DNA from 2 places in the Bradyrhizobium sp. CCBAU 51745 genome. Region 2 is predicted to be linked to the other one. Evidence: riboswitches for the same ligand, from Rfam matches in the RefSeq annotation. Region 2 holds a riboswitch; the other holds the start of a gene.
The links. A riboswitch is a leader RNA that binds a small molecule or an ion and turns the genes downstream of it on or off. The one in region 2 is predicted to bind glycine.

Region 1: linked by a shared signal. The riboswitch ahead of gcvT (glycine cleavage system aminomethyltransferase GcvT) and the one ahead of XH98_RS21320 (D-amino acid dehydrogenase) in region 2 are both predicted to bind glycine.

What each region holds. Positions count from the first base shown of each region.
Region 1 covers NZ_LBJP01000004.1:189,007-195,682, reverse strand. Annotated here, with positions in the region: partial or broken gene gcvP (aminomethyl-transferring glycine dehydrogenase) at 1-395, opposite strand, end outside; gene gcvH (glycine cleavage system protein GcvH) at 558-926, opposite strand; gene gcvT (glycine cleavage system aminomethyltransferase GcvT) at 938-2,086, opposite strand; glycine riboswitch at 2,233-2,322, opposite strand; gene alaS (alanine--tRNA ligase) at 2,645-5,323, shown strand; gene XH98_RS06120 (cyclic nucleotide-gated ion channel) at 5,328-6,554, shown strand; gene XH98_RS06115 (DUF3455 domain-containing protein) at 6,559-6,676, opposite strand, start outside.
Region 2 covers NZ_LBJP01000079.1:70,837-77,512, reverse strand. Annotated here, with positions in the region: gene XH98_RS21325 (Lrp/AsnC family transcriptional regulator) at 585-1,061, opposite strand; gene XH98_RS21320 (D-amino acid dehydrogenase) at 1,761-3,008, opposite strand; glycine riboswitch at 3,070-3,158, opposite strand; glycine riboswitch at 3,162-3,261, opposite strand; gene XH98_RS21315 (D-aminoacyl-tRNA deacylase) at 4,018-4,956, shown strand; gene XH98_RS21310 (M24 family metallopeptidase) at 5,042-6,265, shown strand; gene XH98_RS21305 (M20 aminoacylase family protein) at 6,654-6,676, shown strand, end outside.

The DNA of each region.
Region 1 (6,676 bases), on a different contig from region 2:
GTCTGGAAGTTGAACAGCGCCTCCAGCCGGCCCTGGCTGATCTCGGGCTGATAGGGCGTGTAGGCCGTGTACCAGGCCGGATTCTCCAGAATGTTGCGCTGGATCACCGCGGGCAAAATCGTGCCGGAATAGCCCTGGCCGATCAGCGAGGTGAAGACCTGGTTCTGACGGGCGAGCTCGGCCATATGCGCGATCGCCTCGGTCTCGCTGAGCGGCTTGCCGAGATCGAGCGGGGCGGCCTGCCGGATCGCGGCCGGCAGCGTTTCCGACATCAACGCGTCGACGCTCTTCGCGCGGACCGTCTCGAGCATTGCGGTGACATCGCGCGCGGAGGGGCCGATGTGGCGGCGGACGAAACTGGCGGTGTCGCCATTGGATTTGCGGTGCGCGGTCATCATGGGTCCTCGCTTTAGATTTTGCTGTCGCTGTCATGCCCCGCGAAAGCGGGGCATCCAGTACACGCAGCCGCTTCGGCTGGGGCCGATAGGCCGCGGCGTACTGGATCGCCCGCCTGCGCGGGCGATGACACCGAATATGAGGTCAGAGTTCGCTTCATCTCACGCCGTGTGGGCCTTGTAGGCGGCTTCATCCATCAGGCCGCCGAGCTCGCTCTTGTCGGCAATCTTCATCTTGAAGAACCACGCCTTGGTCTGCGCGTCCGAGTTCACCAGCGCGGGTTCGGCGGCGAGCGCGTCGTTGGTCTCGACCACCTCGCCCGAGATCGGCGCGTAGACGTCGGAGGCGGCCTTGACCGACTCCACGACGGCGGCAGCTTCCGCCTTCTTCAGGCTGCGGCCGACCTTGGGCAGTTCGACGAACACGACGTCGCCGAGCTGGGACTGCGCGTAATCGGTGATGCCGACGGTGGCGACATCGCCGTCGATCGCGAGCCATTCATGGTCGGAGGTGTACAGCGTCGTGGTCATTATCTTAGTCCTCAGCGTTTGTAGGTGTTTTTCACGAAGGGCATGGCGGCGACGGCGAGGGGGAGGCGTTGCCCGCGCACTTCCGCAAAGAGCTTTGTGTCGAGCGCGCTCAGACGCGTGGGCACGTAGCCCATCGCAACAGGCGCGTTCAGGCTCGGGCCGAAGCCGCCCGAAGTGACCTTTCCAATCGGCTCGCCACCTTCGCTATCGGCAAACAACAGTGCGCCCTCGCGCACGGGCGCGCGGCCGTCGGGCCGCAGGCCGACTCGGCGGCGGGATGCGCCGTGATCGAAATGCGCGAGGATCTTTTCAGCGCCGGGAAAACCGCCGGCTCGCGCGCCGCCGCTGCGGCGGCTCTTCTGCACCGACCATTCCAGCGCGGCTTCGACCGGCGTCGTCGCGGTGTCGATGTCGTGGCCGTAGAGGCAGAGCCCGGCTTCCAGCCGCAGGCTGTCGCGGGCGCCAAGGCCGATCGGCATCACGTCAGGATTTTCCAGCAGCGTCTTCGCCAGACGTTCGGCATCCGCCGCAGGCACTGAAATCTCGAACCCGTCCTCGCCGGTGTAGCCGGAGCGTGAGACGAAACAGGCGAGGCCGGCAACAATATGCGGGCCGGCATCCATGAACTTCATGGCCGGCGCTGCTGCACATAATTTCGTCAGCGCCGACTCCGCCTTCGGGCCCTGCAACGCAATCAGCGCGCGATCGGCGAGCGAATCGATGACACAGGTATCGGAGAGATGCGCGCGCAGGTGCGCCTCGTCCTCGGCCTTGCAGGCGGCGTTGACCACCAGGAACAAATGGTCGCCGAAATTGGCGACCATCAGATCATCGAGAATGCCGCCGTCCGGATTGGTGAACTGGGCGTAGCGCTGGCGGCCAGGTGCGATCGCCACGATGTCCTGCGGCACCAGCCGCTCCAGCGCGCGGGCGGCGTCCTCGACCTTGCCCGACTTTGGCCGGAGGGCGATCTGGCCCATATGGGAGACGTCGAACAGGCCGGCGGAATTGCGGGTATGGAGGTGCTCTTTCAGCACCCCCGCGGGGTACTGCACGGGCATGTCATAGCCCGCAAACGGCACCATCTTGCCGCCAAGGGTCAGGTGCAGGTCGTAAAGAGGGGTACGTTTCAGGGAGTCTTTGTCGTCACGCACGGACATCACAGGGGCCCTCGGCGGTTCCCCGGGGACGATTCCCCGAGACAAACCAGTCGAAGCCCCATCTGTCGCTGTGCCTGAGAGTATTATCCCGTCGGCGGACGCTATCCGGGTCTTAAGCCCGCTAGCGCCTCTTTCCAGATGTCGTCAAAGCCACGCGGTCCTTTTGCCTGAGAGTTTCCGGGGCGGTTGCTCCTTCGGCGCCGGCACCCAATGCCGGTCTCTCCCGACGTGGCCGTACGATATAGATGGGTAAAGACCACAGGCCAGCCAAGCCTGTCAACGCAGGACTATCGGCTTTCAACGGGATTGCAGGGGATGACGCGACTGCGGCAACCCTCTGATCTCTCTGCACAGTTTCTGGACAGGAAAGCAGGCCTTGTCTAAAAGCGCTTTGGCCCGCAGATATCAGCCCAAATCGCCAGGTTTGGATGGCAAATTGGCGGGTCCTAAAGCGCGCTGAGAGTCATCGCGCTTTAGCTCTTTGTTTGAGCATGATCTTTCCGGAAAACCGCTTCACACTTTTCCGGATCATGCTCCAGCACACCCGATTGGATGAACATGAGCGGCGTCAACGAGATCAGGTCGACCTTTCTGAACTTCTTTGCCGAGAACGGCCACGAGATCGTGTCGTCCTCGCCATTGGTGCCGCGCAACGATCCGACGTTGATGTTCACCAATGCCGGCATGGTGCAGTTCAAGAACGTCTTCACCGGCGTCGAGAAGCGGCCTTACCAGCGCGCCACCACGTCGCAGAAATGCGTGCGCGCCGGCGGCAAGCACAACGACCTCGACAATGTCGGCTATACCGCACGCCATCTCACCTTCTTCGAGATGCTCGGCAACTTCTCGTTCGGCGACTATTTCAAGGAGCGCGCGATCGAGCTGGCCTGGAAGCTCATCACTGAGGATTTCGGCCTGAAGAAGGACAAGCTGCTCGTCACCGTCTACCACACCGACGACGAGGCGCACGGGCTGTGGAAGAAGATCGCCGGCTTCTCCGACGACCGCATCATCCGCATCCCGACCTCGGACAATTTCTGGGCGATGGGCGACACCGGCCCCTGCGGCCCGTGCTCGGAAATCTTCATCGACCGCGGCGACCATATCTGGGGCGGCCCTCCCGGCTCGCCGGAAGAGGATGGCGACCGCTTCCTCGAATTCTGGAACCTGGTGTTCATGCAATATGAGCAGGTGACGAAGGAGGAGCGCGTGAATCTGCCGCGCCCCTCGATCGACACCGGTATGGGCCTGGAGCGCATGGCCTGCATCCTGCAGGGCGTCGACAGCGTGTTCGAGACCGATTTGTTCCGCCATCTGATCGACGCGACGTCGTCGGCGCTGGGCAGCGGGCCGACCGAGCAGAACGCGGCCTCGTTCCGCGTCATCGCCGACCATTTGCGCTCCTCGGCCTTCCTGGTCGCCGATGGCGTGCTGCCTTCCAATGAAGGCCGCGGCTATGTGCTGCGCCGGATCATGCGCCGCGCCATGCGCCATGCGCAGCTTCTGGGTGCGAAAGAGCCGCTGATGCATCGGCTGGTCTGGGCGCTGGTCCGTGAGATGGGCCAGGCCTATCCCGATTTGATGCGCGCGGAGAATTTGATCGAGGAAACGCTGCGGCTGGAAGAGACGCGCTTCCGCAAGACGCTTTCGCGCGGCTTGGCGATTCTGGACGAGAAGAGCGCGTCCTTGAAGAAGGGCGACATGTTCGACGGCGACGTCGCCTTCACGCTGTACGACACCTATGGTTTCCCGCTGGACCTGACGCAGGACGCGCTGAAGTCGCGCGGCATCGGCGTCGACCAGGCCGCGTTCACCGACGCGATGGAGCGGCAGAAGGCCAAGGCGCGCGAATCCTGGAAGGGATCGGGCGAGGCGGCGAGCGAGGCGATCTGGTTCCCGCTGCGCGAGAAGCTCGGGGCGACCGAATTTCTGGGCTACGAGACCGAGAGCGCGGAAGGCGTGGTCTCGGCGCTGGTGAAGGACGGCGCTGAAGTTGCCAGCCTCAAGGCCGGCGAGACGGGCGCGATCGTGCTGAACCAGACGCCGTTCTACGCGGAATCGGGCGGCCAGGTCGGCGACACCGGCGTGCTCACGGGCGAGGGCGGGATCAAATTCCGCGTCACCGACACGCAGAAGAAGCTCGGCGATTTCTTCGTGCATGTCGGCACGGTAGAGGGCGGCGAGCTGAAGGTCGGCACGGCGCTGCAGCTCGAGGTGGATCATGCGCGGCGCTCGTCGATCCGCGCGCATCACTCGGCGACGCATCTCATTCACGAGGCGCTGCGCCAGGTGCTCGGCGATCACATCGCCCAGCGCGGCTCGATGGTCGCGCCTGATCGTTTGCGCTTCGACTTCGTGCATCCGAAGCCGATCACGCCGGAAGAACTTGCCCGCGTCGAGGACATCGCCAACGACGTGGTGCTTGAGAACGACGAGGTCACGACGCGCGTGATGGGCGTGGACGAGGCCCGCGAGGCCGGGGCGCGTGCGCTGTTCGGCGAGAAGTATGGCGACGAGGTGCGTGTCGTCTCGATGGGCAAGACCGCGCGCGAGCGCGGCGCCAATGCGCTCGGCTGGTCGGTCGAGCTCTGCGGCGGCACCCATGTGCGGCGCACCGGCGATATCGGCCTGATCACGCTGACCGGCGAGAGCGCGGTCGCCTCCGGTGTGCGCCGCATCGAGGCGCTGACCGGCAATTACGCCCGCAAGCATGCCAACGACACCATGGCGCTGGCGAAGACCGCGGCGAATGAGCTGCGCACCTCGCTCGACGACGTTCCGGCGCGCATCACCGCGCTGATGGAAGAGCGCAAGAAGCTCGAGCGCGAGCTCTCCGATGTCCGCAAGAAGCTGGCGATGGGGGGCGGCGCGGCGGCCGGTGGCGGTGCAGCGTCCGGCGTGCGTGAGGTCGGCGGCGTCAAGCTGATGGCGCGCGCGGTGGAGGGCATCGAGATGAAGGATCTCAAGAGCCTCGCCGACGAGGCCAAGAAGCAGATCGGCTCCGGCGTGGTCGCCATCGTCGGCCTCACCGAGGACGGCAAGGCGGGGGTCGTGGTCGGCGTCACCGCCGATCTCACCGCGCGCTTCAACGCGGTGAACCTCGTGCGCGTCGCCTCCGAGGCGCTCGGCGGCAAGGGCGGCGGCGGCCGTCCCGACATGGCGCAAGCCGGCGGCCCCGACGGCGCCAAGACGACCGAGGCGCTCGCGGCGATCGAAAAAGCGATGGGGGCTGCGTGAAGCCATGCGCCTCGTTCCGCGAGGACGTGGGCTTCGCGATCCGAACCTGAGGGATCGCCTCTACGAATTGCTGGAGCACGATCCCCTGGCCTATTCGGTCGGATCGCGCTTCATCCAGCTGGTCATCAGCGTCATTGTGCTCGACGTGGTCGCGATGATCCTCGCCTCGGTGCCGGAGCTGGACGCGCGGTACGGCACGCTCTTTTCGGCGATCAAGATTCTGGCCGTGATCGTGTTCGCGCTGGAATATGCGGCGCGGCTGTGGACGGTCGCGGGCCACACGCCGCGCAAGGGCTCGGCGCTGTCAGACCGGCTCGGCTACGCCTTCTCGGCACTCGGCATCATCGACCTCATGGCGTTCCTGCCCGCTGCAATCGTGCTGGTGATGGGGCGCCACGCGACGCTCGCCGCGCTTGGCGTGCTGCCGTTCTTCAAGCTGATACGGTATTCGCCGGCGATGCGCTCGCTGCTCGCGGCTGTGCATGCCGAGCGGCGCGCGCTGATCGGCTGCGTCGTCATCCTGATCGGCGTGGTGCTGACCTTCGCCTCGCTGCTTTATGCCATCGAGCGCGACGTGCAGCCGACCAAGCTCGGCACCATTCCGGATGCGATGTGGTGGGCGATCGTGACGCTCGGCACCGTCGGCTATGGCGACGTCGTGCCGGTGACTGCGCTTGGAAAATTTGTCTCGGTGTTCGCGATCATCTCGGGTTTTGCCATGATCGCGCTGCCGGTCGCGATCATCTCGACCGCCTTTGCCGAAGAGGTGAAGCGGCGCGACTTCGTCGTCACCTGGGGCATGCTGGCGCGGGTGCCGCTGTTCTCGCATCTGTCGGCCTCCGAGATCGCCGACATCATGCGGCTCTTGCGCGCCCGCACCATCGAGCAGGGCGAGATATTGGTGCGGCGGGGGGATCCCGCCTCGTCGATGTATTTCATCACTGCGGGCGAGGTCGAGATCACGCTGCCGAACCAGCAGGTGCGGCTCGCGGACGGCACCTTCTTCGGCGAGATCGCGCTGCTGCACAAAACAAAACGCAGCGGCACGGTGACCGCGACGCGCAAGACGCGGCTCCTGGTGCTGGACGCACAGCATTTTCACGCCCTGATCGAGCGCATGCCGACGCTCGCCGCCCATGTCCACACCACCGCGAAAGCGCGGCTCGAGGAGACCGGCGATCTCGCGGCGACGGAGCTGGCGCAGGCCGAGCGCGAGCGCACCGACCGCTGAGCGGTCAGCCTTTCTTCAGGAAAATGTAGTCGGCCGAGTAGGGCGCGCTTCTGAACTCGCCGGCCTTGTCGCAGGACCCCTCGAGCTTGCCGCCATGGGTGTTGATGCGCTGGACTGTCGTC
Region 2 (6,676 bases):
CTCAACGACACGGCTCATCCCGTAATCACTCCTGCAAAATGCCTCCGGCAAAGACCAGATGCCACTCACCTCAGCCAGAGGCCTTATCATTCGGCGTCGTGTATTGATTCCAAAAGTTGATTTCCTCGTGACACGCGCCGCCGAGCGAGCCGCGGCTCTTTGGCGCGCAGCTGAAGCGCAGCCGGCCTTCTTAGATCTGCCCAAGGGTCAGCAGCGATGTGAACGCATATATGTGAGGCCATACTCTGAAACGCTCTAAAATTTCATCGCGCCTAGCCGCTTAGAGCATAAAATCGAAGGAAACTTGCAGCGTTTTACACGCTCCGAGCGACGAAAAAGGGCGCTAGCGAGGCATGCTGGCCAAGCCGACATCGCTCGCTGGTGAGCGTTTGCAAGTTCATCGGACCGAGCCATTCAGCTCGCTCGCGCCACGAAGCGCCCCCGATGAGCGGTTGGTGTTGGTAACCTAGAGGTGACGCCACTCAGTCGAAAGTTGCGCGCGCCAATGCGCGAAGACCTACGCTCGTTTCGTAACCGGTGTCTGATGGAGCAGGTAAGCCGGGTCTGGTGGTGAGACCCTCTCTTCAATCCTCGGATGGAGCCTCAATTGGAATAGCGAATCCGGCTTTTACCCGATCCATGACCACCATAGTTTTGAAGCCCTTGATATCGGGGTTCTCACGAAAAAATCGTCGCGTGAACTGCTCATAGTCGTCCATGGTGCGTGCGGTTATGTATAGGACAAAGTCAGCATCGCCTGTAACGTAAAACCCATTGACGACTTCAACGGATGATTTGATCGCCTTTTTGAATCTGTCGATTATGTCCGAGCGCTCCCGCTCCAATGTCACGAGCACAAGCATCTGAATAGGTCTTCCGACCGCTTTGGCCGAAACGATCGAAACGTCCGCCTCGATAATGCCGTCCGAGCGAAGCCTCTTTAGCCTGCGTTGACAGGCGGTAGCGGAAAGCCCGGCCAGTTCGCCAATCGTCTCGGATGTGAGACGGTTATTCTTTTGCACGATCTCTAGGATGTGAGCGTCGATTCGGTCGTACCTCATAACAGGCTCCAGGCTAAAGATGAAATCCTGCGAAAGTCTGCCTTCTTCCGCAGAAAAACATCTCAGATCAGATAAATCTCGTGGAAAAACACCTTTATGACATCAGTATCGTCGATCTAACGGCAATTACAAGAAATATGCTGCATGGCTTGCAAAATGCCCTTCGAAACGCCCTCAGTCCGCCATGCAGACTCCACGAAGATGAGCGTCAGCTAGGCGAACAGCGATGCGTCGCTCCGCGGCGGTTGCGCGTGGACAAGATGTTGAGCTTGGCGATGCATCCCTGTGTCTGAGATGAAGAGCCGTTCAATCGGGCGGCTTTACGCTGGGGTGAGCGCGCGGAACGGCTTTGGTACGCCTCATTCGAGCCGCGCAAAGCCGGCAAGCTGCCCTTAATGCGACGGCACTTCACTGGGTGTGCGGCGTGAGTTGCTAAGAAATGACATTGCTCATGCAGCCCCACTTGTGGCTCGTCAACTCGGGAAAAGTTCCAACAACTGAGTCGTACCGAGGCTTTCGGAAGCAACGAGTCAAGTGGTCCGTCTTACCTAAATAATGAACTGCGGGAACCAAGTCGCCCGGCACTGAGGGGCGCATCACCCTTCGAAGGCGATTGCAAATCCGCTTCGGCGCTGTCACAAGCGACATGCTCCCGCCGCGATATCGGCGGGAGCATGGACCAGGACCCACTCAACAGGATCAGGGCACGGATGCGCTCAGCCGAGTGTTGCTGCGGTCTGTCATAATGACATCAGCGATCATTTCAGCTGTGACAGCGGATAATGTCCAGCCGAGATGGCCGTGGCCGGTGTTGTAGAAAACATTCCGGCGTTTGCCTCGGCCGACCCTCGGCATCATGCTAGGTGTCATTGGACGCAAGCCCGCCCATGGCACCACCTGCGCGGTGGACACATCCGGAAACGATCGCTCTACCCACCGTATCAGGGGTTGAATTCGGTCCCAGCGGATGTCGCGGTTTTCGCCATTAAACTCGGCGGTCCCCGCAACCCGGAAGCGATCTTCTCCTAACCGGCTGGTCACGATCTTGGTGGCCTCGTCCAGCAAGCTGACGCGAGGCGCAGCCTTTTGGCTCGTTTCGTCTCCCAGCTCTACCGTGATGGAGTACCCCTTGACGGGATAAATGTTTATGTTGTCCCCCAGCATTGAAGCAATGCGGCGGCTGCCGACCCCCGCGCAAACCACTGCGCATTCGGCATTGAGTTCTTCCTTCAACGAACCTCGTTTCCAGTGTACGATCACACCGTCTCGGTCGGACCGCATGCCGCAGATCTCTGCATCGAAGACGAAGCGTACGCCCCCTCGCTGGCAAGCCGCAGCGAGGCCGCGCGTGAACTTGTGAATGTCGCCGGTTGAGTCAGAGGGGGTAAAGAAGCCACCATAATACTGATCGCGCAGAGCTGGCTCTATTGCAAGCATTTCAGAAGGCGTCACCGGACGGCGATCCAATCCGCCTTTGAGCAGCAACTGATTCACTCGAGAGGCCGCATCGAAGTCGGGCTTGCTCGAATAAACGTGCAAAATTCCTCGCCGCTCCAAGTCGAAATCGATGCTCTCCCGATCGGCTAGCTCAAAAAGATGCTTGCGAGCGGCTATCGCTAGCTTCGTCGTTTCGATCGTATTTTGGCGGTAGTTTCGAATCTGGCTTACGAACTCTGCCAGCCAAGTATATTTGTGAAAACTGGGACTTGGGTTCAGCAACAATGGTGCGTCTTTTCGCAGCATCCACCTCAAGCCTTTTACGATCGTTGCGACGTTATTCCAGACCTCGGCATTGCTTGCCGATAATTGGCCGCCGTTCGCAAACGAAGTGTCCATCGCCGGATAGCGCTGGCGATCAAAGACTGTAACCGAATAGCCGCGGCGGGCTAGGGCATAGGCAGTTGTAACTCCGGTGATACCGGACCCGATTATGATGATCGTGCTCATCGTATGCTCCAGGACAGGATTGAACGAACGGTGAATGGCTTCGCCATGTCTCCGTCCCCAAATCTGTCCGTGCACCTGAGAGCTTTGTCCGCAAATCCTCGTGGATCACGGTCCCCTTCGGTGGGTGCTGACCGGCACCTCTCTCCAGATCGTCCTCAGTGTGCGGTCCTGGGCCTGAGAGTTTCCTTGGGGAGTTGCTCCGTCGGCGGTGATACGCCTTTGCAGGCTTATCGCGCTCTCCCGCACACCATCATCAGACACGATAACACTCTCAGACGTACTCACTACCTGTCAAGCCGTGATGAATCGTCGGATCCCAAAATCGGCGGCTTAAGCGACAACTCGATGTTTGCTCTAGCTCCCCACCCAGATTAGCAGGTGGTTCGTTGCCTAATAGTATGCTGATCTCTCTTTTCGATGATTGCATTCGCTGGATGTTCCATTGGTTTCCAGCGAGCTTTTGGAGACCAGCGCAGAAATACTGCATGATTCTCAAAAGAACGCCCAATGTTTGCGTGGCGACGCTCTAATAAATATGCGGTGGTGTGGGACCCTTCAAAGCTGTGCCTGGCATGCATCTCTTTCAAAGTCGAGCCACATTGGAGGCCTGCACGTCTGAGGCGGCCGCTCTGCTCGATGTGGGGCTCTTCACACCACTTGCGTCGACGTCTCTGGCATATGGCGGCAGGATTCGCTCTTGCTCGTTGCGCAGCCAGGTTAAGTTCGCTGCTGGTCCGGCGATCCGCTGCCGCCATTCTCAATTCGCGCGATTTCCGCTCGCGGCTACGCCAAACAGGCTAGCCCATAACAGAACTCAGTTCGCGAGGGGCGCCGTGACGCTATTCGGGCTTGAGTTAATCGCCACCCGCCCGCCCGCTCTCGCCGTGCAAGCTCGGAGTTCCGGGCAAAGAGCAGGGTGTTTTCCGAGAAGGTCGAAAAGACGAGGGCGCCAAGTTGAAGATAGACGTCCTACGCTCTCGACCTGCTTTGAACTCGGCGGAGGACCTCGATGAGACATGCCGTCTTTGTCTTCTGCGTCGATCGAGAAAAGGACCCGGTCGCGGGGCACGTTCTGGATGCTCTCAAGGCGGAATGCGCTCTTGTTGCAACGAGTTTCGAAGTCGATGGGCACTCCGTGCTCGAAGTCGCTGGCTTGCATGACGCTAGAATTTCGATCGTGGCCACGAACGAGGTCGTAAGTAACGACTATGCGCGCTACGCGCCAATGTTTAATGATAGCTTCGGCGATGCCAACGTTATTGGCATCGTGAATTGGCACGAGGGCGCTAATGCGCCAAACGCGATCTTCTCGGTTCAAACGACCGGCGATCTGGGTACGGGGACCTTCAGCGCGATCGACCCCCGGATTACGCGGGGGCTTCTTTTAGTGGTCGAAGCCGAGCGGGTCAGTTCCGGTCTTGACTCCTTTCGCACTTACCTGGAAGCGACTCATTGGTCGGGCGTCAAGGCCGGTGATGCTGGTACCCGTCTCGCTGACCTGCGACCGTCGGCTGTCGATATCGAGATCGGAAGCTCGCCCGAAGATTGGGCAAATCCTCTTGCGGCCCGAGTGCTGGCGCGATCGCTACTGCGAATTTTCGATCGCATTGAAGAACCGGTACACTCTGTGCTCTGCATCGGAGGCGTTCACTTCGAGCCAAGCTTCACGAACGCGGTATTGCAGTCGCGCGATCGACCCCCGATCGCGGCTAGTCACGTCCTACCAAACCATTGGCTCGTGTCGGATGGCTATGACCAGGAAAGCCGTTTGGTCGACCTAAGAGCTTGCGTGCATTCGATTGTAGGCGGGATCCAAAGCATCGTGTACCACGACAAGCTAAAAGCGCCTTTCAAGGGAGTTGCTCGCCTGCTCGCAGAGGAGCTCGGTGTTCCGATGCTTTCGCATAAAAAACTCCGCACGGCTTTTCCGCAGGATGTTATCGAATGAGTGCGCGAAGGCAGCAATCTGCTGTCGGACCAGCATCCAAATTGTCGGCCGCCCTACGATTGACGTGTTTGTCTGGAGAAGAGCGATGAACGGTATGGCGATGGGTTCGATTAGGACCATTCAGTATGATCCGTTTCCCCGGATCGAATACGAGGGCCGGGTCGAACGCGCGCGGCGTTTGATGAAGGAGCATGCCATTGACGCGGTTCTGGCGACGTCCGAACACAATCTGCGATATTTCATTGGTGAACCTAGCACGACCCCGCAGCAAACAACCCGGCCGCGATTTCTTCTCATTCTTTCGTCAGGTGACCCCGTTGCGGTTGTCCCAGAGGGAATCGACCAGTTTTATAGAGACACGACCTGGTTAAAAAATTGCCGGAGCTGGCCTAGCCCGAATCCGAAAGATGAGGGTGTGTCCGCCCTTGCTAGAACGTTGAGTGAGCTACTGCCAGCGGACGCCAAAATCGGCGTAGAGCTTGGCGCGGAGAGTAGGCTTGGCTTCCCTGCAGGAGATTTCTTGCGTGTTGCGGATGCGATCAAGCCTCGAACGTTCGTCGACGCATCGGATCCGATTTTCACTCCCTTGCGAATGATCAAATCTCCGCTAGAAGTCGGCAGAATTCGAACCGTATGCGGCCTTGTGTCGGACGCGTTTGAAGAGCTGGCAATAAAGCTGCGCCTTGGAATGACGGAACGCGAGGCCTGTCGCCAGTTCGAATTCGAATGTTTCAGTCGCGGTGTCGAGAAGACAAGCAAGATAGTGGGTGTTTCTGGCCGCGGGGGATATACACGTCCTTACGGTGTTCCGACCGACAAATTTCTGTCCGATGGAGACGTGCTGTTTATTGATGCCGGCTGCCTGTTCGACTTTTATTGGAGCGATTTCGATCGGCACTTCGCTTTCGGTGCACCTGATCCGCACACACAGGATGCTTATCAGGTCGTTTGGGATGCCACCGAAGCGGGAATTGCCGCCGCTAAACCTGGCATTCCGATCTGTGATGTCTGGAGTGCGATGTCAGCCGTACTAAATGGCTCAAACAATCGAGGAAAAGCAACCAACATCGGCCGAATGGGACACTCCATGGGCTTGTGGATGCCGGAGTTACCCTCGGTGCAACCCGACGATAAGACGATACTAAAGCCAGGCATGATCGTTAATATTGAACCCAGTACCTCATATCCCTCATATTTCGACGGATCACCGAAGCTGATGCTGCATGAAGAGGTGGTCGTCGTGACCGACACTGGCTCGCAGTTGCTCACCTCTCGTGCTCCGCGAAAAATGCCTGTGGTGGCCAGATAACAAATAAGAAGACGAAGCATAGCAGAAAGGAAGGGCATGCCGAGCTCTCGCCGTAAGCCTGAAGCGGCCATGACGCCTCATTGGCGTTTCAGGTCTGTGTCTCAATGGCCGCACGATAGTGTGGATATCAGCAAGCCGGCCTAAGAGACGATGGCAAATTGGAGTTCACGAGCAGAGTGCAGAAGCCGACAGGGTGTGCGCCCAATAGATGTAACGTCCTGCCATGACGTCTCTAAATTTTGCTTATGTCGTGCTCCATTGCAAAAAGATCAGAATGCGAGCTACTGCAGCACAAATTGCGCGTGGCCGCTTCACGCGTGCGCACCGAGACTTCGCCGCACGCTCGAGCGGTGCTGTATCGTAATGGATTCGGAGTTTAAGGTCTGACATGCGTATTGTTGATCAGTTTCG